DNA from 2 places in the Bacillus sp. F9_6S_D1_P_5 genome. Region 2 is predicted to be linked to the other one. Evidence: riboswitches for the same ligand, from Rfam matches in the RefSeq annotation. Region 2 holds a riboswitch; the other holds the start of a gene.
The links. A riboswitch is a leader RNA that binds a small molecule or an ion and turns the genes downstream of it on or off. The one in region 2 is predicted to bind thiamine pyrophosphate.
Positions count from the first base shown of each region.

Region 1: linked by a shared signal. The riboswitch ahead of tenA (thiaminase II) and the one ahead of thiT (energy-coupled thiamine transporter ThiT) in region 2 are both predicted to bind thiamine pyrophosphate.

Region 1 is NZ_JBTREW010000013.1:4,037-8,928, forward strand. It holds gene ACUXEY_RS16885 (DUF3965 domain-containing protein) at 1-95, shown strand, start outside; gene ACUXEY_RS16890 (hypothetical protein) at 324-662, opposite strand; gene ACUXEY_RS16895 (SH3 domain-containing protein) at 668-1,822, opposite strand; TPP riboswitch at 2,092-2,203, shown strand; TPP riboswitch at 2,264-2,367, shown strand; gene tenA (thiaminase II) at 2,450-3,145, shown strand; gene ACUXEY_RS16905 (ABC transporter ATP-binding protein) at 3,114-3,863, shown strand; gene ACUXEY_RS16910 (ABC transporter permease) at 3,863-4,615, shown strand; gene ACUXEY_RS16915 (ABC transporter substrate-binding protein) at 4,612-4,892, shown strand, end outside.
Region 2 is NZ_JBTREW010000033.1:21,349-40,133, reverse strand. It holds gene ACUXEY_RS26425 (response regulator transcription factor) at 1-315, shown strand, start outside; gene ACUXEY_RS26420 (sensor histidine kinase) at 312-2,186, shown strand; gene thiT (energy-coupled thiamine transporter ThiT) at 2,395-3,063, opposite strand; TPP riboswitch at 3,149-3,250, opposite strand; gene ACUXEY_RS26410 (FeoA family protein) at 3,445-3,672, shown strand; gene feoB (ferrous iron transport protein B) at 3,669-5,657, shown strand; gene ACUXEY_RS26400 (FeoB-associated Cys-rich membrane protein) at 5,674-5,844, shown strand; gene ACUXEY_RS26395 (lipoprotein BA_5634 family protein) at 5,881-6,459, opposite strand; gene ACUXEY_RS26390 (PspA/IM30 family protein) at 6,861-7,526, shown strand; gene ACUXEY_RS26385 (DUF350 domain-containing protein) at 7,607-8,011, shown strand; gene ACUXEY_RS26380 (DUF4178 domain-containing protein) at 8,033-8,539, shown strand; gene ACUXEY_RS26375 (DUF4247 domain-containing protein) at 8,552-9,367, shown strand; gene ACUXEY_RS26370 (hypothetical protein) at 9,465-9,683, shown strand; gene ACUXEY_RS26365 (YitT family protein) at 9,845-10,717, opposite strand; gene ACUXEY_RS26360 (YdcF family protein) at 10,905-11,939, opposite strand; gene ACUXEY_RS26355 (S-layer homology domain-containing protein) at 12,646-13,470, shown strand; gene ACUXEY_RS26350 (spore germination protein) at 13,553-13,786, shown strand; gene cydB (cytochrome d ubiquinol oxidase subunit II) at 13,952-14,980, opposite strand; gene cydA (cytochrome ubiquinol oxidase subunit I) at 14,970-16,319, opposite strand; gene ACUXEY_RS26335 (beta-class carbonic anhydrase) at 16,544-17,107, shown strand; gene yidD (membrane protein insertion efficiency factor YidD) at 17,104-17,340, opposite strand; gene luxS (S-ribosylhomocysteine lyase LuxS) at 17,469-17,942, shown strand; gene ACUXEY_RS26320 (YczI family protein) at 18,189-18,419, opposite strand; partial or broken gene ACUXEY_RS26315 (hypothetical protein) at 18,431-18,669, opposite strand.

The sequences.
Region 1 (4,892 bases), on a different contig from region 2:
ATATTCTGTTCTATTGGTGTGACGATGAACAAAGAATGAGCTTAGAAAAAAAATATAATCTTAGTTTTATTTATGAAAAATATGCTTGCGGATAAAGAGCATTTTCTATATAAATTAAAAAGGATCTCAATTTTATGTGAGATCCTTTTTTTATTAGTAAAGCAAGGAGAATGTAATTAAGACGAGAAATAACATTCCATAAAGGAGAACTTGTGCCGTATTGCTTCCTTGTATACCAAAAAAAGTATTTGTTTTTTTATATAAATTCACTATATATTTTAGCGGATTATCTTTGAAAGATTGATACACAGTGTCTCCTCTTTCTAAGCTTCTTGTTCGTGTTTTTTGTTATTAGGAACATGAATGTATCTAGCTATGAATAATAAAATAGCCATAAAAAATACAGGAAATACGGTAGATAAATAAAAACCATTACTAATAATATTTGCTATTAGGGCACTTAATAGAAAGATGGCATTATAAATATGGGCAATTTTTTGTTTTAGTTGAACTTGAAAAGATTCCATCATAATTTCTAAAGCAACAAAAGCAATGATAATAGACAAAAATACAGTATTTGTATTGTAAATGATTAAACAACAGATTAAACCTAAAAAGGCTAAGTATTCAATTAAGAGAGGTATATTGATATTGCGTGACATACAATTTACCTAACTAAATATGGCAGTGGATTTACTGCATTTGTTTTTTCAAAATTCCATTCTCCATTGTGTAATTCAAAATGAAGATGTTGCCCGTATGAATGACCTGTGTTTCCCATATGACCTACTAATTGTCCAGCTTGTACTTGATCACCAGCTTGTACAGTGCGATCTTTCATATGAGCATAGACTGTTGTATATAATTTCCCGTTTATTTGATGGGCGATGAACACAACATTGCCATAGCTAGCTGAATAATATGATTTCACAACTTTACCTGCCGCCGCCGCTTGGATAGAGACGTTACCTGGAGCTGCAATATCTATACCATAATGCATTTGTTCCCAGCGCATATCAAAGGTTGAGCTAATTTTTCCTTGTGTAGGGAATTTGAAAACTGCTGGAATGGAAGCAGTTTGGGCTTTTTGAACTTGTGCTTGATTTTGCACTACATAATGTTTTGCCACGTATCCGTATCCTGTGCCAAAACGAATTTTATACCAAGTTCCTACAGTTTCTACTACTTGTAGTTGTGTTCCATTTTGTAATGAACCAAGCAGTGCACTACTTGTACTAGCGGTGCTACGTACATTAAGTTTAGGTGTTGCAACTGTGTATTTCGTATTATTTTGAACTGTAATGCCTTTTACTAAAGGCTGTGAACCGTTAGAAACGAATGCTTTTTGTACGTAACCTGTTGTGCCATTATGTAAAATTTTATACCACTCGCCTTGTTCTTCTTGAATAGTAACGAATTTCCCATTTGGTAACACATCTAAAATTGAAGATTCTAAATTAGGTTCAGAACGAACGTTTAATGCATTGGCATTAACGATGTATTGATTATTAGATTGAAGTTTGTTTTTTAGTAGAATAGCATCTTTTTGTACGTAACCTACTTTATTATTAACAGATACTTTATACCAGCTATCAGTTGTTTCAAGTATGTTCACTTTCGTATTAAAGCGAATTGTATCAATTGATGAGCTATTTGCGTTATTTTTTGTATGTAAGGTTACTTGATTGACTTTGACATAGCCAGTTTTTACATTAGATAATTGTTCAGCGTTGGCTGTTTGTACATTTGTTTCTCCCATAGAAGGAAGTAAAGAAGCAATTGCGACAGTAGTTGCTGCTAAAGCAGTAGCTTTCATATTCATATAATAGAGACCTCCTCTAGTTGTATAGTTGTAATTTTATTATAGTATAAAGATATAATATAGTGGGTTTATTCACATAAATGTAATATGAAATCAATATAAAAATAAATTTTTTGAGGATAATGATTCCTTTTTATCCAATTAATTAGGATAATAATTTCTAACATAGAATATAAGTATTATATGGCTTTATTATTTTGTTGACAATTAAGAAAATTAAAACAGTTGATGATGTCTTATTACGATGTTATACTGACAGTGTTAATTTCATAGTTTGCTAGGAGAGCTGGTGTTGCCAGCTGAGAGTAGGCCGTAAGCCTTTGATCCTTTTCATTACCTGATCTAGATTATGCTAGCGTAGGGAAGCAATTCGGACACTAATAATAAGTCCCCGTTTCTTTGCGTATAGAAACGGGGCTTTTTTGTTTGAAAATTTCATATTGAAACCACTAGGGGTGCTTGTTGTGCTGAGAGAGGAATAATCCTTAACCCTTATAACACCTGATCTAGGTAATACTAGCGAAGGGAAGTGGAGCAACGAATAAATTATAATTTTATTTGCTGTAACCACTTCTTATTTAGAAGTGGTTTTTTATTTATATACACATACCGGAAGGGGATAGGGAAATGAAATTTTGCGATAGATTATTAGAAACTGTACAACCAGTTTGGGAGATGAGTCATAATCATCCGTTTGTTGTAGGTATGGGAGACGGTACGTTAGAAAAAGATAAGTTTCAGTATTACATTATTCAAGATTATTTATATTTGTTAGATTATGCAAAGCTATATGCCATCGGTGTTGTAAAGGCAACGAATCCACAAGTAATGGGGAAATTTGCTGAACAAATTGATGGAATATTAAATGGAGAAATGACAATCCATAAACAATATGCAAAAAGACTTGGAATTTCTATAGAGGAGATAGAGTCTGCAAAGCCATCTGCTAAAAATTTAGCTTATACAAATTACATGATGTCTGTATCTCAAAATGGCACACTTGCGGAATTAATAGCAGCACTTCTTCCATGTATGTGGAGCTACTGGGAAATTGGAAAGCGTTTAAATGATATTCCTGGAGCGAGAGATCATGAGTTCTTTGGTGAGTGGATTCAAGGATATAGTTCTGAAGAATACGGTAACCTTTGTATTTGGCTAATAGATTTATTAAATGAAATGGCAGTTGGAAAATCTGACAAAGAGCTAGATCGATTAGAGGAGATTTTCCTATATTCCAGTCGATTTGAATATTTATTCTGGGATATGTCCTATCGTAAGGAGATGTGGGGATTTGAGGAGCAAGAACATACTACAGTTTCATAATGTTTCTTTTCATTATGATGAGAAACCAATCATCAATGAATTAAATGCTTCTATACAAGATAAAGAGTTTGTAAGTATTATCGGACCGAGTGGATGCGGGAAAAGTACTTTATTTCGCCTTATTACAGGTTTAGAAGAAGCAAGTACGGGACAGATAGAGCTGACAGAAACAAAGAGCCACCCTGTAGGGTATATGCCCCAAAAAGATATGCTCCTGCCGTGGAGAACGATTATTGAGAATGCTGCCCTGCCGTTAGAGTGCCAAGGTGTACAGAAGAAAGAAGCACAAATAAAGGCGAAGGAACTATTGCATAAATTTGGCTTACAAGGGTATGAGACAAAATATCCGAAAGATTTATCTGGTGGTATGAGACAACGTGTATCCTTTATTCGAACTTTATTAACAGGCGGGGAGATATTGCTGTTAGATGAACCGTTTAGCGCGTTGGATGCTTTAACGAAGGCATCTTTGCAAGAATGGCTGTTTGAACAATGGAAAGAGTGGGAAAAAACAATTTTATTTATCACTCATGATGTGGAAGAAGCATTGTTTCTTTCTAATCGAATTTTAGTAGTAGAGCAGCAACCGATAACTACTTTAACCGAGAGGATTGTACCGCTTGATCGTAATCGAACAAGAAAAGATTTATATAAGCCTGAAGTGTTAGCGCTTAAAGATGAGCTTCTTAGTATGTTACAAAGGCAGGTACTCGTATGATGAACCGGCTGAAGGAACTATTACCTGCCCTTACACTTTCTAGCATTTTACTTGTCATTTGGGAAGTAGGCGCAAGAATTGTAGATGAAATGTACATTTTACCGTCACCGTCTGCGATTGTAATGAAGATATGGAAACTAAAAGATATATTATTTACGGTTCATTTGCCGGCAACATTATATGTCGTTTTAATAGGTGTGGCAATTTCTATCGTACTTGGGGTAGGGCTAGCGATGTTAATGAACGCGAGTAATTGGATGGAGAGAGCATTTTATCCATTATTAGTGGCTTCACAAACGATTCCTATTACAGCGCTTGCTCCGCTCTTCGTTTTATGGTTTGGATATACGATTTGGAGTAAAGTCGTTGTTACGGTTTTAATTACGTTTTTCCCAATTGCGGTCAATACGTATGATGGGCTACGCAGTACGAAAAAAGAATGGGAGGAGCTCTTAGTTACGTACGGGGCAACGAAAAAAGATGTTTTTCTTAAATTAAAATTGCCGTCTGCTCTTCCTTATTTTTTCTCAGCTTTGAAAATTGCAGTTCCGCTTAGTGTAATTGGGGCAGCAATTGGTGAATGGCTCGGTGCACAAGCTGGGCTAGGATATTTCAGTAAAAGAATGATGACGCAGTTAGATGGAGCAGGTGTATTTGCACCCATTGTATTGTTATCGTTATTAGCTATTTTCTTCGTCATACTTATTTCGATATTAGAAAAGAAATTCATTAGTTGGAGGAAGCATTCATGAAATTATTAAAACGCATCTTTGTGTTTACATTATTAGTTGCAATGATTGCTGGATGTTCTAGTAATTCAGCATCAGATAAGAGTAAAAAAGAAAAAGAAATAACGGTCATGCTTGATTGGTACCCAAATGCGGTACATAGCTTTATTTATGCAGCAATTGAAAAAGGCTACTTTAAAGAAGAAGGTGTAAAGGTGAATATTAAATTCCCTTCCAATCCGACTGACCCATTAACTTTAGCAGCTGCAGGAAAAGTAACGGTTGGCCTATATTACCAGCC
Region 2 (18,785 bases):
CTTTTAGAGAATGAAGATAATACATTATCAATCAACGGTATTCACGTCCATTTTCCGTCACGCACTGTTATGGTAGATAAAACAGACATTAATTTAACGCATACAGAATTTGAAATATTAGCGTATTTTATGAAAAATCAAGGGATTGTTTTAACACGAGAACAATTGATTTCAAGAATTTGGGGATACGAATTTGCCGGTGATGATCGAACGGTTAATAGTCATATTCGTAATTTGCGAAATAAATTAGGAGAGAAAGCAAAATACATTACAACTGTAGTGCGCACCGGATATAAATTTGAGGGGAATGTATGAGAAAAGGGATTGTACTAAAATTATTTACTCTCACAACAGCATTATGCATGTTAATTTTAGCGACGATATTTATTGGACAAACGATATTTTTTAAACAATATTATGCGAATCGAAAAGTGGAAGATATTAAAGTGAATTTAAATTCTTTTGAGAAGAATTATTTGAATTATACAGGAAGTACAGAAGGAATTCAGAAGTTGGAGCAAGACTTTTTTAGGGAAAATAATACATGGATTACGACATTAGATCAGAATGGGAATTTAAAACATGTGGATGATTTTTATGTAGAGGTTACTTTAGATCGTAGGGCAGAAAAGGAGTTTGGAAAAAAGGTAATCAAAATTCCTTTGTACTATCTCATGAGCATAGATGAAATTGAAGGTGGAACACTCCCTAAGTTGGAAGGACGATCCGTGTATTTTCATGGACTAAACAGGGATGATAGTTTTATTGCTTTTTATTTATATGTAGAAGAAGTAAACTTGAGTTGGCTGAATAAACCGTTAGGTAAGAAATTAGCCGCAAAAGAACCTCAGGTGAGTGATGAGAAGCCAAAAGTCGCTCAAGATGCTAGCATTGTAGAAAGAAAAAAGGTTGCTGGAATTATGAGTGCTGAGGAACAGAAGAGGGCGGCTCAAAATTCAGATTTCAATCTAGAAGGGAAAATTACGAAAGTACAATTCCCTGATGTAAAAGGGCCTGTAAATCCAATCTATAAAAATAATTTATTTTTGGATAATATAAAGGAATTTCAAGCTGATTTATTAGTAAAAGAAAGTAAGCAAATACAAGATGCAACACGAATAATTGATTATGAAAAGAATGATATAAAATATAAATTATTAATGAAACCAATAACAGAAAGAGACGGATCAGTCACATATATTTATGCGATGGCTTCTTTACAGCCTGTAGATGAAGCAGTACAAATGGTACAAGATTACTACATTTACATCATTGCATTTGTAGTCGTTCTCATTTTTCTAGCTTCGTTTTATTATTCAAAACAAATTGCAAAGCCGTTATTAAAAATAAATGATACGACGAAGAAAATAGCGCATTTAGATTTCACCGAAAAAATTCCGATTACTTCAAAAGATGAAATTGGTGATTTATCGAAAAATATTAATATACTTTCTAACAAATTAAATTCTCATATCGGACAGCTTGAACAAGATATTGAAAAGGAAAGAAAGTTAGAAAATACACGGAAAGAATTCATTTCTGGTGTTTCGCATGAATTAAAAACACCGCTGAGTATTATGAAAAGTTGTATTTCTATTTTAAAAGACGGGGTAGCTGAGCATAAAAAAGAGTATTATTTTCAAGCGATGGAGAGAGAAGTAGACAAAATGGATACGTTAATTTTGGATATGCTTGAGTTAGCTAAATTTGAATCTGGTACATATAAAATGAAAAAGGATTCGTTTTATATTGATACAGTAATTGAAGATATATGTGAACATCTATCTGTAGAAATAGAGAAAAAAGAACTTTGTGTTCATAAAAATATATGTTCATTTGAAGTAGTTGCAAATCAAGGCCGGATTGAACAAGTCATTGTGAACTTCATTACGAATGCAATACGTTATACACCAAATAAAGAGGATATCATTATTTCTACAATAGATGAGAAGAACCGTATAAAAGTGTGTATTGAAAATAAAGGTACTCACATTGAAGAAGAGCAATTAGATAAAATTTGGGATCGTTTTTATCGTGTGGATGCATCTCGTCAGCGTTCACAAGGTGGAACGGGTCTTGGTCTTGCTATTTCAAAGAACATTTTAGAACTGCATGATGCTGAATATGGGGTAGAAAATACAGAAGATGGTGTATTATTTTACTTTTACTTACCGAAAAAAGCGTAGATGATGCATGCTACGCTTTTTTTTATTTATTTTCATATTATCTTTACCTAATCTTTATTTTTAAACGATATAATCTGGTTAGAAAATGAGGTTATGTAAGGAGTCGATGAACCGTGCATAGCAATTGGCTAAGTATAATGGTGTTTATTTTCTTTTGTGCATTTATTGTATTTTTAATTGATATTACGATATGAAAAAAGAGCGCTCATTAAGCGCCCTTTTTTTGTGTATTCATTTGATAAGCATTGATGCTTTTGAATAGACGTGGTGAAGTGAGGAATAAAAATATAAGTAAAACTGTACATAAAATAAAAGAACCGAGCATTGTACTGCCGTTTACGATTAATGAATATAGAACTGCTGATTGACCTTTCGGTGCATATTGTCCCCAGAAAATAATACCAGCAATAAAGTGGCAGAAATAGCGAGCAAAGCTACCGATAAATGTAGCAAGGATAATATAAGCAAGGACTTTCTTACCTTGGTTTTGTTTTGATGAAGGTTTTTCTTTGCGGCTACCTAAACTTGATTGTTCTAAGTTATTTTCATTAGACGTTAAAAGTGCTTTTTGAATTGGACGATAGAATAAACCAGCAAATCCAATAAAAGCAAAGGCAATGAAGTACTCAATGAATGCTTGAATAGGTGTTAAAATGTAAGCATCTCCCACGACAATTTGTAATAGTCCCCAAACTAAACCACCTAAGAAAGCTGATTTAAAGCCCCAGCGGTATGCAATAATAAAAATAGGAATCATAGCAAATGAAATGGAACCGCCTGTTGGAAGTTTAAGTGATAATGGTAAAATGTCGATAATCATGGCGAAGGCTGCAAGAATTGCAGATTCGATCATCGCTTGTAAATTGGTGTTACGCATGTTGTCTCCCCCTAAATCCAAGTTGTACAAAAAAGAATAGGTATCATAGGAGGATACGAAATACGTAAATAAAAAGAGGTATGTATTTCGGACGTTTGCACAATCCCTGCGTTAGCATTAACTAACAGGTTCGAAGGGTCGGAACGAAGTGTTCCCTCTCAGCGGCATGGCTCCCCCAGTGATAACGAGATTCTTTATTTGCTATTGTTTATTGTAAGCGAAATGGATGAGAATGGCAAACGAATCGATTATGACAATTATTGAAATAAAATTGTAGAAAAATGTTAATAAATATGAAGTCAAAGGGGATAGTGCTCGAGAAAAAGAGTGTGCTATAATTCTTCTGAAAATAATTATCATTCTCTTCGGAGGGGGAAGGTTATGAGCTTAGTAGATATTAAAATCGGTGAGAAAGTGCTAGTAAAAAGTGTTCAGTCTTTAGATCATTTATTAAAGAGAAGATTGGCTGCTTTCGGTCTTTCTGAAGGAAGCGAACTTCGCATGAAGCAAAAAGCGATGTTCAAAGGTCCTTGTACATTGGAGTGTCGTGGACAGTTAATTAGTATTCGTCATTGTGACGCGAAAATGATAAAGGTGGAATTAGCGTGAATAAGGTAGCTTTGCTAGGGAATCCGAATACAGGGAAGACATCATTATTTAATGCACTTACTGGTTCTTATGAGTATGTAGGAAACTGGAGCGGTGTAACAGTAGAAAAAAAGGTTGGTAAATTAAAAGATAAGCAAGGAACATTAATTGATTTACCAGGTGTATATGATTTGAATCCAGTTTCGCGTGATGAAGGTGTTGTTACGAATTTTCTACTAACAGACGAGTTTCATCATATGTTAAATATAGTGGATTCTTCGCAATTCGAGAGAAATATGCATTTAACATTGCAATTACTGGAATTTGGAAAGCCAATTTCAATTGGATTAAATATGGTCGATGTGGCAAAGCAAAGAGGAATTATAATTGATGTAAAACGATTATCAGAACTATTAGGTGTAACAGTCGTTCCTGTCGTTGCAAGAAGCGGAAAAGGCTGTGAAGAACTACTTGCGACTCTTAAAGAAAATGACAAAAACGAGAAAAAGCCATTCATTATTTCATATGGTGTACTAATGGATGAAGGAATTGGAGAGGTAATTTCTCTTTTAGAGAAAGAGAATTATAAGCATCCGAGATGGTTAGCCCTTCAATTTTTAAGCAATAACGAAGTAGTAGAAAAAGAAATGAAAGCATTACTAATTTATAAGGAACTTGTAGCCATTCGATCTCGTCTAGAAGGAAAACTTGATTGTACGTTGGAAGAGCATATTTACAAAACTCGTGAAGCGTATATTGAAAAGTTAAAAACAAATGTTATGAAGCATGAGAAAGAAGGGAAAATTCCTTTTTCGGAAAAAGTTGATAGGTTAATTACACATAAAATTTTAGGACTTCCAATCTTTTTAGCAGTTATGTTTTTTATTTTTCAGGTTACGTTTACGTGGATTGGGACACCTTTATCGGATATGTTAGATGAATTTTTTGGCGGAAAGCTTACGGATTGGGTAACGGCTGGGCTTACAAGTGTTGGAGCTTCTGATTTTATTCAAGCGCTCGTTACAGAAGGTATTATTGCCGGTGTTGGTGCGGTATTAGTATTCGTTCCACAAATCTTTGCACTATTCTTTTTCATTTCATTATTAGAAGACTCAGGATATATGGCGCGAATTGCAGTTGTTATGGATAGAATTATGGAGTTCTTCGGTTTAAACGGAAAAGCGTTCATTCCGATGATCATCGGTTTTGGATGTAATGTTCCAGGTATTATGGCAGCGAGAACGATTGAACAAGAAAAGGAACGTTTACTTACAGTTCTTGTAACACCGTTTATGTCTTGTTCGGCACGTTTACCTGTATACGCATTATTTGCGGGAGTATTCTTCCCTCAAAGTCAGGCAACTGTGGTGTTTTCTTTATATGTTGCAGGTATCGTTCTTGCATTACTCGTTACAAAAATTATGTCTCTTACCATTTTAAAAGCGGAAAAATCTATTTTCGTTATTGAACTACCTCCTTACCGCGTGCCACAAGCGAAAACGTTATGGCTAAGCACGTGGGAGAAAGGAAAAGGATTTGTTCGTAAAGCAGGTACATTTATCTTCGGTGGCTCTGTTGTGATTTGGTTATTAAACTATGCAGGTCCATCAGGATTTGGTGTTGATATGGGAGACAGTTATTTAGCGATGATTGGTGGATTTATCGCACCACTATTTGCACCGCTTGGTTTTGGAACGTGGCAAGCTGCGGCATCCCTTTTAACAGGGTTTTTAGCGAAAGAAGTTGTCGTTTCTACAATGGCAATTATTTATGCGGTGAAAGAAGATGTGCTAGGAAATGTAATGGGGGCACATTATACGGCGCTATCAGCATATGCATTTATGTTCTTTATTTTATTATATGTTCCGTGTTTAGCGACAGTAGCTGTTATTAAACGTGAAACAGGATCAGCGAAGTGGACGATTTTCTCTGTCGTATATCCACTCGTTGTTGCTTATGTATTAACGCTCATTATATACCAAGTTGGATCTTTACTCGGATTTTAGAAGGAGATGTATTGTGATGATGGTCAATATTATAATTGGATCTATCATTTTTGGTTATGCAGCATACACGTTAGTTAATTTTGTAAAGAGAAGTAAAAAGGGAAAATGCGCAGCATGTTCTTTACATAAATCATGTCAGTCGCAAACTTGTAGTCCGGATATGGAGCAAGTGGCTCATAATAAATAGAAAAAAGCTTTGCGAATTTCGCAAAGCTTTTTTGTTTTATTTTTTAATTTTTACAAGTTGAGAAGCTTCTACTCCGTTGTAACCAGGGAATTCTTTACTTGGGTCTTTATCGAATTTTAATACCCCAACAGATTTTTCATCACCTTTTACATTTCCGTAAGTTGCATCGTCAACAATCGCGAACATGTCTGCATATGAACGGCCACTTCCGATAATTGTGTTGCCTTCGTATTTTAATTTTGCTCCATCAAGTGTAGCATTTTCTACTTTTTCTTTAGCGAATAATACACCTTGTTCTGCTGTTACAGCTGGCAATTTATCAAGTGGTTTTGTGTCGTCTTTTTCATCAACTTTGCTAAGTAATTCTTTCATCACCAGTTTTTCACCAGTTTTCTTATCCATGACAAGAACTTTTTTACCCTCTAATGTAGTCATTTTCATTTTATAGAAGTCTTTTTCCTTCACTTCTTTTTTGTTTTTATCTGTAATTTGCTGAACTTGCTCTTCTGATCCATACAGTACAAAGCCGTTCGCTTTCTCTCCTAATAAAGAACAACCTGATAATGCTCCTAGTGAAATTGCTGCTGCTAATCCGATTCCTACTAATTTTTTCATGATGATTTCTCCTTTTATATGTTTTATAGTAAATACATTTTTTGTATTAGTTCTGAAATGATGAGAAGCTTGTTTGTTGCTTCTGGTATTAGCGTATAAGAAATATGAAAACGTAACTATCGAGTTAGCTTACAGTAACATTACACTTATGTAATTTAGTGAAATTACACAAAAGTAAGTTAATTTAAAATGGAAGTAATGAGAATATATTAGAAATACAATATTGTATCTAGAATGTCATATTATATTGGATGTATTTTGGAAATAACATGTAAGGACATCTTCGTTTTGTTATAATAAACACATAGCTGTAAAAATGACTATTCTTTACTGTTAAGGGAGATTTTTATTTTTCCGAGTAGTGAATTTGAAATATGAGGTATATCATAGGAGGAATTTGGATGTCTGTATTTAAACGATTAAGAGATTTAACTATGTCGAATGTGTATTCATTAATTGAGAAAGCAGAAGATCCAGTTAAGATGACGGATCAATATTTACGCGATATGCAAGCAGATGTACAAGAAGCTGAGAAAAGTGTAGCGGCTCAAATTGCACTTGAGAAGAAATTTAAAATATTATTTGAAGAGCAAGAAGCACTTGTGAAAAAACGTGAAGAGCAAGCTCATATGGCTGTTCAAGCAAGCAATCTTGATCTTGCGCGTCGTGCTCTTGAAGAGAAACAAAACGCAGAACAAAAGATGAATGAGTATAAAGCAAGCTATGAGCAAAACAAAGCTGCTGCTGATAATCTTCGTCTGAAGCTAGAAGAAATGCGTAAGCAATTAACAGAGCTGAAAAATAAACGTGAAACACTTGTAGCACGTGTAAATGCGGCGAAAGCACAAAAGAACATTAATCAGGCGATGTCTGGATTTGATTCAAACTCAGCAAAAGCTGGTTTAAGCCGTATGGAAGAGAAAGCTCTTCAATTAGAAGCTGAAGCAGAAGCAAGCGGCGAAGTTTATAAAAAAGAAAAGTCATTAGATGATGAATTCGCAAGCTTAAACAAAAATTCTGCTGTTGACGATGAATTAGCTCGTATTATGAAGCAGTATGAGAAATAATATAGAATAGAGACAAATGAACCGACATGTCTAAATAAATTCATGTCGGTTTTCTATTATTTTTTAGAGGAGGTTTTGCAATGACATGGACAAATGTAGTAGCCATGCTTGTATGGACTGGAGCAAGTGCAGTACTTTTATTTGCAATTATGTGGGTTGATTCAATTTTTACGAAATACAATGATTTAAAAGAAATAAAGAATGGGAATACAGCTGTAACAACGCGTTTCGTCATGAAATTATTCGCGCAAGGGTACATTTTATCTCAATCGATAACGAAAGCAAATGACTTATGGCAAGCGCTACTTGCATCAGCAGTTTCTTTCGTTATTTTATTAGTGGTAGAAATGTTTATCGAATTTGTGTTAAAGAAAATAGCAGGTTTAGATTTAGAAGAAGGTACGAAAGAAGGCAGTATTGCGCATGCGATGTTGGCCGGATCATTACATATCGTTGGTGCACTTATTTTAGGTGCTTGTTTATAAAGAGAGAAGGAGGGGTAGATCGTGAGTTTATTTAAACGAATTAAAAATATAATGAAGAGCCCAGAGCCGCCGAAACCAGAAAAAAGTTTGTTAACGTTAGCTCCTGGCGATATGGTTGAAGTTTCATTAGTTATGTACGAATTAACTGGGAAAACGAGTATGCATTCTCGTAAAGAAATTGTTTTAACACTGCAAGACGGGAAAGATATTCGTTATTTAAAAATTGAAGACCGTGAAAATACGTATTACAAATTATATACACCAATTGATGGTCGCTTAGATTCGATTGATGAAATTCCGACGACAATTGAAATGGATGATACAGAGTACCACATGGAAGAGCAGTATAACGGACGTGTTGTTGTGATGGGAAAAACACCATTCTCTGCTTCAGAGGAACAGTACGTATGGGAATTCCAATCAGATAACCGAAAATTATTACGTATTGAATGGCAAAATGGTCGCACAATGATGTATGAGGGAGAAGCAATTATTCCTGCTGATGTACAAATTATAAGAGCAACGTAAGGGGGCGTAATCATGTCAAACCGATTGTTTACCATGATTAAATCGTTCGTGATCCCTATACTTGCTATCGTTACATTACTTGTTGTTGCTGGATATGCCTTATCAGGTTGTCAAGGCGGACAGACAAAGTCGATTCAAGACCGTTATCCGCTTGAATCTGTCGCAAAGGAAGGTAAACAAGAATCTTACGTGTATAGGGCCGCCAATCGGTCAGTTCCTGAAGTCGCAAAGGAACTTATAGCTGAAAGGAAACCGAAGCAAGCATCTAAAGAAGACGAAAATCAAATGTTCCTCGTTTATTCTGATAAAATGTATAATTTGCAAAAGGATAAAGAGAAACCATCTGATACGTTAATTGAAGTAAGCAATGAAGAATTTGTCCGTCAAAATTACCAACCATCCTTCCTGCAAGGATATATTATGGGGAGTATTTTAAACGATATATTCGGTTCACGAAAATCATCATACGGTGATTATCGCGGATATAATGACAGACAAAATCATAAACCAGTTATTCCAGAAAGACCACCTACGAAAGAAGAAAAGAAAACACCTCCTCCAATTACGAAGGAAGGGAAAGGATCTATCATTAAGCGAGGCGATAATGTAGATTCGAAACCTTCCGTAGGCGATACAGGAAGTATTACGAAAAAAGGAAGTAGTACGCCTCCGCCTTCTACTGGAAGCAAAGGGAAAATAACGAAAAATCCAGGTGGTTCAAGCGGATCAGATGTGAAGCCGAAATCATCTATTAAAACGCCGCCAAGGAATACATCTCCTCCGAAAACGAGGGTCGGTGGTTCAGGAAAGATTACGAAGAGAAGATAGTTAGAGAGACCGAAAAGTGGAATTCGCTTTTCGGTCTTTTTATTATGGAAATTAATTCCTTGTAGCTGGTACAATTAATGTATAAGGAGGGATTAGTATGACTATGTATAAAAGATTTAGTGTAATAATGTTCCTCGTATTATTTGTAAGCCTGTTTATTAGCACAACGATGAAATTTCACTTTGTAGTAGGTATTCTATGGATACTATGTACATGTACTCTCTTTCTATATGTTCCGCTCCGCTTTCAACAAGAAGTGCCCGCCTTTCAAAAATATGTATCATGGATTAAGAGAGGAAGAAGATGGGGAGAGTAAAAGTACATCAGCGATTATTGGAATATATCGACCATAACTTTAAATATATCGGCGATTATCGGCATATATCGACTTACCGACAAAAACTGATAACAATAGCAGCTTCATAATAAAAAGAGGCAATCCCGAAATTCGGGACTGCCTCTTTTTTTGCATAATGATTAATGAATATCACGTTTCTTAAAGTTACCGCCTTTTACTTCTGCTACGTCATAAACTGTAATAAAGGCGTGTGGATCGATTTCATTAATAAGTTCTTTCATTTTACTTTCTTCTAAACGGTTAATTACACAAGAAATTTCTTTGAATTTCTCTCTTGAATAACCACCGTACACTTCGTTATATGTTGCACTTCGGCCTAAACGATCGCGAATGGTTTCTACCATTAATTCAGGCTCTTTCGTAATGATTTTAAATGCTTTTGAACCACTTAAACCAACTTCAACGATATGAATCACTTTCGAAGCAATAAAGTAAGCAATTGCCGAAAGGATAGCTCCTTGAAGACCGAATACTGTTGATACGAAAATAAATACGAACATGTTTAAGAATAAAATAAGGTCACTTGTTCCAAAAGGTAACTTACGAGAAAGCAATACAGCTAGCATATCGATTCCATCTAATGCGCCGCCGTTACGTAATGCTAGTCCCATACCGAAACCGATGATAATACCACCAACAACTGTAACAAGTAGTGTATCGCCTTCAATAATAGCTGGTATTCCGTGCATAACAACAGTGCCTACTGCTAATGAAGCAATCCCGATAATAGAATAAATTGCAAAGCTTTTACCGATTTGTTTATATCCTAACCAGACGAAAGGAATGTTAATAACTGCGATTAGAGCCCCTAATGGTAATCCAAATAATCTTGAACTAACGATACTTAAACCAGTCACACCACCGTCTGATACGTTATTTGGAATTAATACTGCTTCTAATCCGTACGCTGTGATAAATGCCCCAATAATAATCATCAAAGCTTTAGAAGCAATTTTTAGCTTATTGGGCTTGTTTTTGATAATTTTCTCCATGTAATTTCCTCGTTTCAAACTAGTTTCTTATTTGTTACGTCATTCACACCTAACTTCCATTTTAACATTTTATTTGAAAAAATTCTCCTTTAATGGATGTATGCAGGGAATATTATGACCATATTAACTTTAAAATATTTTTGAAATGAGTATAAGAAATCCCATCCTTTCAAAGGATGGGAGACTATTAAGAAATGATAAAACTAAGCACGGATAGGAATAAAGAAAATCCTAAAATAGCTCCGCAAACTTTCATATGACGCTTACGTCCCATCACAACGATTGCGACATATTCACGAATCATTGCATTAGGCCAGTAATAAAAGGCAGTTTTTGATCCGATTCCTTGGCTATTAAGACCTGCTTGCCTAGCATATATACCAGCGCGGAAAAGGTGGAAATTGTTCGTTGTAAAAATGCTTCTGTACTTACCTTCAGGTTTTAAAGAATCCATAATTTCTTTAGAGAATGACATATTTTGATATGTGTTTACCGAACGATTTTCTTGTACGGTATGTTTAAGCGGAATTCCTTTTTCAACAGCGTATTTTTGCATCGCTTCTGCTTCTGGAAGGCCTTCATCTGGACCTTGTCCGCCAGAGAAAATAATTGTTGGTGGTGTATTTACAGCCACTTGTTTCCAATAAAAATCGATCGCTTTATTAATACGACTTGCAAGTAAAGGTGGTACTTTATCATTAATTAAGCCGCTACCAAGAACGATAATGAAGTCTTGATTACGCCTTGGTCTGTTGAATTGATATAAAAAATAAGCGGTTAAGAAGTTAGATAAGTGTATAAAGAAATATAAGGTTATAAGAGAAATACCACCAAAAATAGGTTGGAAATGTGGTGAAAATAAGTTAGCTGGATTTATGATAGCGAGTAGTATGCATAATAAAATCCCTAAGGCTGCAATTAAGGTTAAAGAGTTTGTAAATCGTCTTCCTTCACGCTTCATCAAGATTCTCGCATTAAGAAATAGCCCAAACATTAAAGCAACGATACCAAAAGGTATCATTACAAGTAGTGCTAACATAGGTAGAATAACGATAAAATGCAAAGAATTACTACCAGACTCATATGAGGCTATAGCGCAAAATAATAGAAATGAACAGAAAAAGGCATTAAATAAAAAGCCGTTTATTATTTTTCGTGGATCCTTTAAATAAGAGATAAGAAAAATAATAAACAATATAAGGGGAATAATTCCGAAATACATAAATATAGTACACCTCAATTTGTATAAGAATTTGACATACCATTTATATTACATGATTTTATAATTGAAAATGAAAGAAAAAATGATTTAGAATTTTCTCAATAAAATATATAGATACATATGTTACAATGTATGTAAAGCGATATATTAAAAGTAAAATGGTTGAAGAGGCACTCTATGGAGTGCCTTTTCTTTTTCGTATGTAATTATGCATATTATATTTATTTTCAAGTAAAGAGGATTAAAATATAAGTGGTAGGTAGACTATATAAAGCAGAATTTTATACAAACATTTCCCTCTACTTTTTGTATCTAACAATCGTATAACAATAAATAATTCTGTTTTATAGTGTCTGTTTATAAAAGTGTCTTCTTTGAAGGCACCTTTTTTGTTTAGTATAGAATGTTTTTACTGTTTGCATAGTGGAAACTATCTATACTAAACATTAGCAATCTTCCGTATAAACATTATCAATTTACTATATATTCCAGTGGTGTTAACCTACATATGAAAGGCTTTCTTTTTCAAAATATTACCCCTAATAAATTTTTGAAGAAGTCAACTGTCTCCAAAATTGCCATTCATGCTTAGCAAAAAAGAATCCTGCTGGATTCTTTTTTGTGTTCGACAGAATATGACAAATTATATTTATATAATTTGTTATATTGTTAAATGATTATTGTGGAAAGAGAAGGAGACTTAAGTATGGAATTTAAAAAATTAATTTTAACAGGTGCACTTGTTGCAACTACAGCATTTACTTCAATTGGAACAGCACAGGCAAGTGCAGATTTTAAAGATGTTCCAAACAATCATTGGTCTTATAAAGCGATTATGGATTTAGCAAATAAAAACGTTGTTGCTGGATACGGAAATGGGCTTTTTGGATTTGGTGATGATGTAACACGTGAGCAAGTTGCTGCTCTTATGTTCCGTCAATTAAAACCGACAGTAAAAGAACAGTATAACAATCCATATAAGGATGTTACGGATCGTTCAACTAGGTTTAAAAAAGAGATTCTTGCTTTAACAGAGATGGGTATATTTACTGGAGATGGCACAGGAAACTTTAGACCGAAAGATTCGTTAACTCGCGATGAAATGGCACAAATTTTGACAAAGGGATTCCAATTGCAAATAAGAGGGGATCATAATTTCCCAGATGTAGATAGAAATGGATGGGCGAACCCTGCGATTACTGCAATTAAATCAAATTATATTACAGCTGGAACTGGTGATGGTACATTCGCACCTAGAATGCATGTAAGTCGTGAGCAATACGTTCAATTCTTATATAATGCAACGTTACCACTTGAAGAAAGACCAGGAGCAAAACAACCACAACCGAAACCAGAAGTAAAACCTGAAGTGAAACCAGAAGTAAAGCCTGATCCGAAACGTTTTGCTAATTGTAAAGAAGCAAACGATGCTGGATATTATGATATTACAAGAGACAGCCCGTATTATGGTAAGCATTTAGATCGTGATGGCGATGGAATTGCTTGTGAAAAAAAGAAAAAAGGTAAATAAGAAAAAGCACTCAGGCTGAGTGCTTTTTCTTATGGAAGCAAGCTATTTTTGTAGGCGATTCTCATACACTAAAAGTAACGAAATGAAAGTAGGTGACAAAATGCCATCAGTTGTGGAAGGTGTTATTATTGAAAATTGTAACGGAACAATTAATTTAGGTGATAAATATAACGTGCAGCCAATTGAAAAAACGAAAGCTTATAATGGATCGGGATCATCGAATACTGGAAAAAAAGTACAAACATTTAATGGGATTAGTACAGCAGATGTAGGGGATAGCGATGCCAATGATCAAGGAATACAATTTACTTTATAGGGAAATATGTAAAATTGCATAAAATGATGAACTTACCTTGTGCTACAATCTAGCTGTGAGCTGTTAATGATTCTCTGTATTATAGTTGTTAGATTAGAAATATAACATCCTATCAAAAATCATACGTATAAAAAAGACACTTCAAACGAAGTGTCTTTTTTCATTTTAGTGATACCCTTTAGCAGAGTCTTTATGAATTTTATTTTTAAAGATACTGTAGCTCCAAAGTTGATATCCAATAACAATTGGTACCATAACCATTGCAACGAAGAACATAATTTTTAAGTTTAACTCACTACCTGCTGCGTTATATAACGTTGTGCTGTATGCGTCGTTAATACGTGACGGTAACATTCTTGGGAACATACCTGCAAAGCCAGTCGTCATAAACATTGCGATTGTTAAGCAAACGAATGTGAATGCGAGACCAATTTTATGTTTGTACACCATAATAAGTGCGAGTACACTCATTAACATGGCGAGTACTGGAAGAATGAATAGTACCGGATACTCCGTGAAGTTTTGAAATAAGTTTGTACGATTTGCAGTTGCTACATAGAAAATAGCTAAAATGATAGCAGCTGCCATTGAAAATGGTCTTGCAATTTTATAAGCACGATCAGATACTTCACCAGTCGTTTTAATCATAACCCAAAGGGCACCAGATACGACGAATATAGCAGTGAAGAACAGACCTCCTAAAATACCGTAATGATTTAGTAAGCTAAGTAAATTTCCTTCATAGCCATTTTTTCCGATTTGTAGTCCGTAATAAAGGTTAGCGAACGTAACCCCGAATAAGAAGGCGATTAGGAAACTACCAATTGTAAATGCCCATTTACAAGTTTTTTGCCAAATTGGGGAATCGTCTTTATGCATGAATTCAAGTCCAGCAGCACGAGCAAACAGTGCAAGTAATACTAAGAATAACGGTGTATATAAATAACTAAACATATTTGCATAGGTGACTGGGAAGGCAGCAAATGTTGCACCACCAGCTGTAATTAACCATACTTCATTACCACCCCAGAAAGGGCCAATTGCTTCTTGTAATTGATTTCGTTCTTGTCGGTCTTTCGCAACGAAAGGAAAAATCATTCCGTTACCAAGTGCATACCCATCAAGAATGAAGTAAACTGTCCAAATTACGCCCCATAAACCAAACCAGATGATCGCAAGCATATCATGAGACATGAGCTGTACCTCCTTCAGTAGCAGGCTCTTCTAATGCAGCAGGTCCTTTTTTCGCGAACTTCAGCATTAAGTATACGTCTGCGATTAAAAGTAAAGTGTAGAACAAGATTAAACTAATTAATGAGAACCAAATTTGCGGAACAGATATAGGTGATACAGATTCTGCTGTACGCATTAGTTTATAAACCGTCCATGGTTGACGGCCTACTTCGGCAACAATCCAACCAGCGTTAATTGCGATATATGGTAGTAAAACAGACCACATTGTAACTTTTAAATAACGTTTTGAGTTTTCTAGTTTTCCTTTTCGGTTTAAATAGAAACCGTACCAAGTTAATGCCATAAAGAACATACCAAGTGCAACCATTAAGCGGAAGCTATAGTACACGAGGTTAACGTTTGGGCGATCTTCTTTCGGAATATCTTTTAAACCAACAATTTCTCCATCAAATGAGTTTGTGTAGAAGAAACTTCCTAGTTTCGGAATCGTAAGGAATTCAAAGTTCTTTTCGTTTTTTACATCAGGAATTTGAACGATCGAGAAGCCTTGTCCTTTTCCAGTTTCCCAAACAGCTTCCATCGCAGCTCCTTTTGCTGGTTGATATTTAGCTGCGGATACACCAGACTGATGCCCCATAAACGGTGTAACAGTTGCAGCGAATAAACCTAACAGTAAACCAAATTTGAATGATTTTTTGAAGAATTCCACTTCGTTTTTACGTAACAAATGATAGGCACTAATTGCCATAACGAAGAAAGCACCAACAATATAACAGCCAATTACAGTATGGAAGAACATGTTCCAAGCATATGGATTTGTAACAAGTGCCCAGAAATCATTTAATTCAGCGCGGCCGTTACGTACGACGTAGCCAACCGGATTTTGCATAAAGCCGTTTGCTGTAATAATCCAAAGTGCGGAAATATTTGTTCCAAGTGCAACCATCCACATACAGAAGGCACGGAACTTTGGTGAAATTTTGTCTTTACCGAATAACCATATTCCCATGAAAGTAGATTCTAAGAAGAAGGCAACGAGTGCTTCGATTGCGAGAGGGGATCCGAAAATATCTCCCATATATTTGGAGTACTCAGACCAGTTTGTTCCAAATTGGAATTCCATCGTAATCCCGGTTATAATCCCCATGACGAAGTTAATTGTAAATAATTTACCCCAGAAATTTGCCATTTTGCGATATGTTGGATTCAATGTGCGGGCGTATTGAGTTTCCATACATGCCACTAAAATAACAAGTCCGATTGTCAAAGGTACAAATAAAAAGTGATAAAAAATAGTAATTGCAAATTGAAAACGACTCAGTAACAGAACGTCGGACATAATAAATATTCACTCCTTTTTTACATTATCTACAATTAGTTTATAGTGAAAATAAGAGTGTAGTATGTGAGACTTGTTACAAAGCTGTGTGTATATTTTGAAAGAATTATGTCGGTTATCTGAAAATATATCGCTTTTATAATATTGCAATATACTTTTTGTGTTTTTCATATTTTGGTACACTGTTTATGTAGTGTAAACGAGAGAAAAGAGGGTCCTTTACTATGAAGTCATTAGAAGAGATTTTGCAGTACAATGAAAAATTCGTTGAAGAGAAGAGATATGAAGAGTTTGTAGCAGGGAAATTTCCAAACAAAAAGATGGTAATTATTTCTTGTATGGATACGCGTCTTGTTGAACTATTACCAAAAGCAATGAATATGCGTAACGGTGATGTGAAAATTATTAAAGTAGCAGGTGCTGTTATTTCACATCCATTCGGAAGTATTATGCGTAGTATTTTAGTTGCTGTATACGAGCTTGGTGCGGATGAAGTATGTGTAGTTGGTCACCACGATTGCGGTATGGCTAAAATTCAAGCAAGCAGTACAATCGAAAAAATGAAAGAACGCGGTGTAACAGAAGAAAAATTAGATACACTTCGTTATTCTGGAATCGATTTAGAACAATTCCTGCGCGGTTTCTCTAGTGTAGAAGAAAGCGTAGAACATAGCGTATCAGTACTTCGTAACCATCCGTTACTTCCTGAAGAAGTACCTGTTCACGGTCTTGTTATTAACCCTGACACAGGAAAATTAGATTTAGTTGTGAATGGCTACGACAATTAAGAATTTACTTTGTCATCCTTTTTATCTGGGACAGGATCAAATCCTCCCGGGTGGAAAGGGTGACATTTTAATATACGCTTACATGTAAGCCAAAACCCTTTCAAGGCACCATGTTTTTGAAACGCTTCTAACCCGTAATGAGAGCAGGTTGGATAAAAGCGACAAGTTGGTGGTGTTATCGGAGATATGAACTTTTGATAAAAGCGTATAATCTCAATAAAAATCTGTTTCATAACGGTCTCCTTTTCAGCATATTCTTAAAGTATTATAGCACGACTGTACATAATACTTTACTAATGTGCATTTCCGTTATATCATATTGGATATAACGGAATTAAATTAAAAGCGGGAGAGATGTTGTATGCCATCAGTAGAAAGCTTTGAATTAGATCATACGATTGTAAAGGCGCCTTATGTAAGACATTGCGGAGTTCACAATGTAGGTAGTGACGGTATTGTAAATAAATTCGATATTCGTTTCTGCCAACCGAATAAACAAGCAATGAAACCAGATGTTATTCATACGTTAGAACATTTATTAGCATTTAATTTACGTAAATATATTGATCGTTATCCGCATTTTGATATTATCGATATTTCACCAATGGGCTGCCAAACAGGATATTATCTTGTAGTAAGCGGAACACCGACGGTTCGAGAAATCATTGATTTATTAGAATTAACATTAAAAGATGCGGTTCAAATTACAGAAATTCCAGCTGCAAATGAAACGCAGTGTGGCCAAGCGAAGCTTCACGACTTAGAAGGAGCACAACGCTTAATGAACTTCTGGTTAAGCCAAGATAAAGATGAACTTGAGAAAGTGTTTGGATAAAAAGGAAAACTGCCTGTAAAAGGGCAGTTTTTTTGTAGCACCATAATAAATGAAATGATATCGACGATTTTTCAAATATATCGAACGCAACTTGAAATATATCAACGATTTTTTTAATATATCAACGATTTTTTTTATATATCGACGTTTCGACACTGGATATCGATTTACCGACAAAAATTGACAAGGGTATGAAGCGAATAAAAAGAAAAGGCCGTCTAAAATATGTATTGGACGGCCTCTTTTTTAGGAAAATATACTAGACACCCCAACATATAAAACAAAGGCAGAACCGAGAAAATAAACAAATGCTTTTGCTTTTTCCTGTTTCTTTATTTCATCAATTCCAAACAGGATAAACATAATACTCAAAAGGATGAATACGAATGACAAAAGTATAGAGATATTTGCAAAGAGGCTAAATATAGCGAGGATGAGGGCAATCGTTGCTAGTATAATTCGAATGTTTTTAAACATATAATCCTCCTTTAGTAGAACAATATAAATGGAATAACAAAAAAATTGTAAACATGCTTAAACTGATGCTAATGACTCCAATTTACTTTTGTTGTTTTTGAATCGTCTCAATTCCTACTAAAATGCCATATAAACTAAAGAGGAACAAAATGATAGGTGAAAAGGTTTGAAAGTTCATTGTAAATGTACTGTATAGACATAGAATTAAAGTAATAAAAACGATGGTTAGTTGTATTTGTCTAATATGCATTTTAGCACTCCTTAGTAGAAAGAAAATAATTATAAATGCTAAATTGATTGGAATTTCATTCTACATGTAGCGAAAGTAGCTCGATATTAAAAAGAAGAATATAAGACTAGAAACGA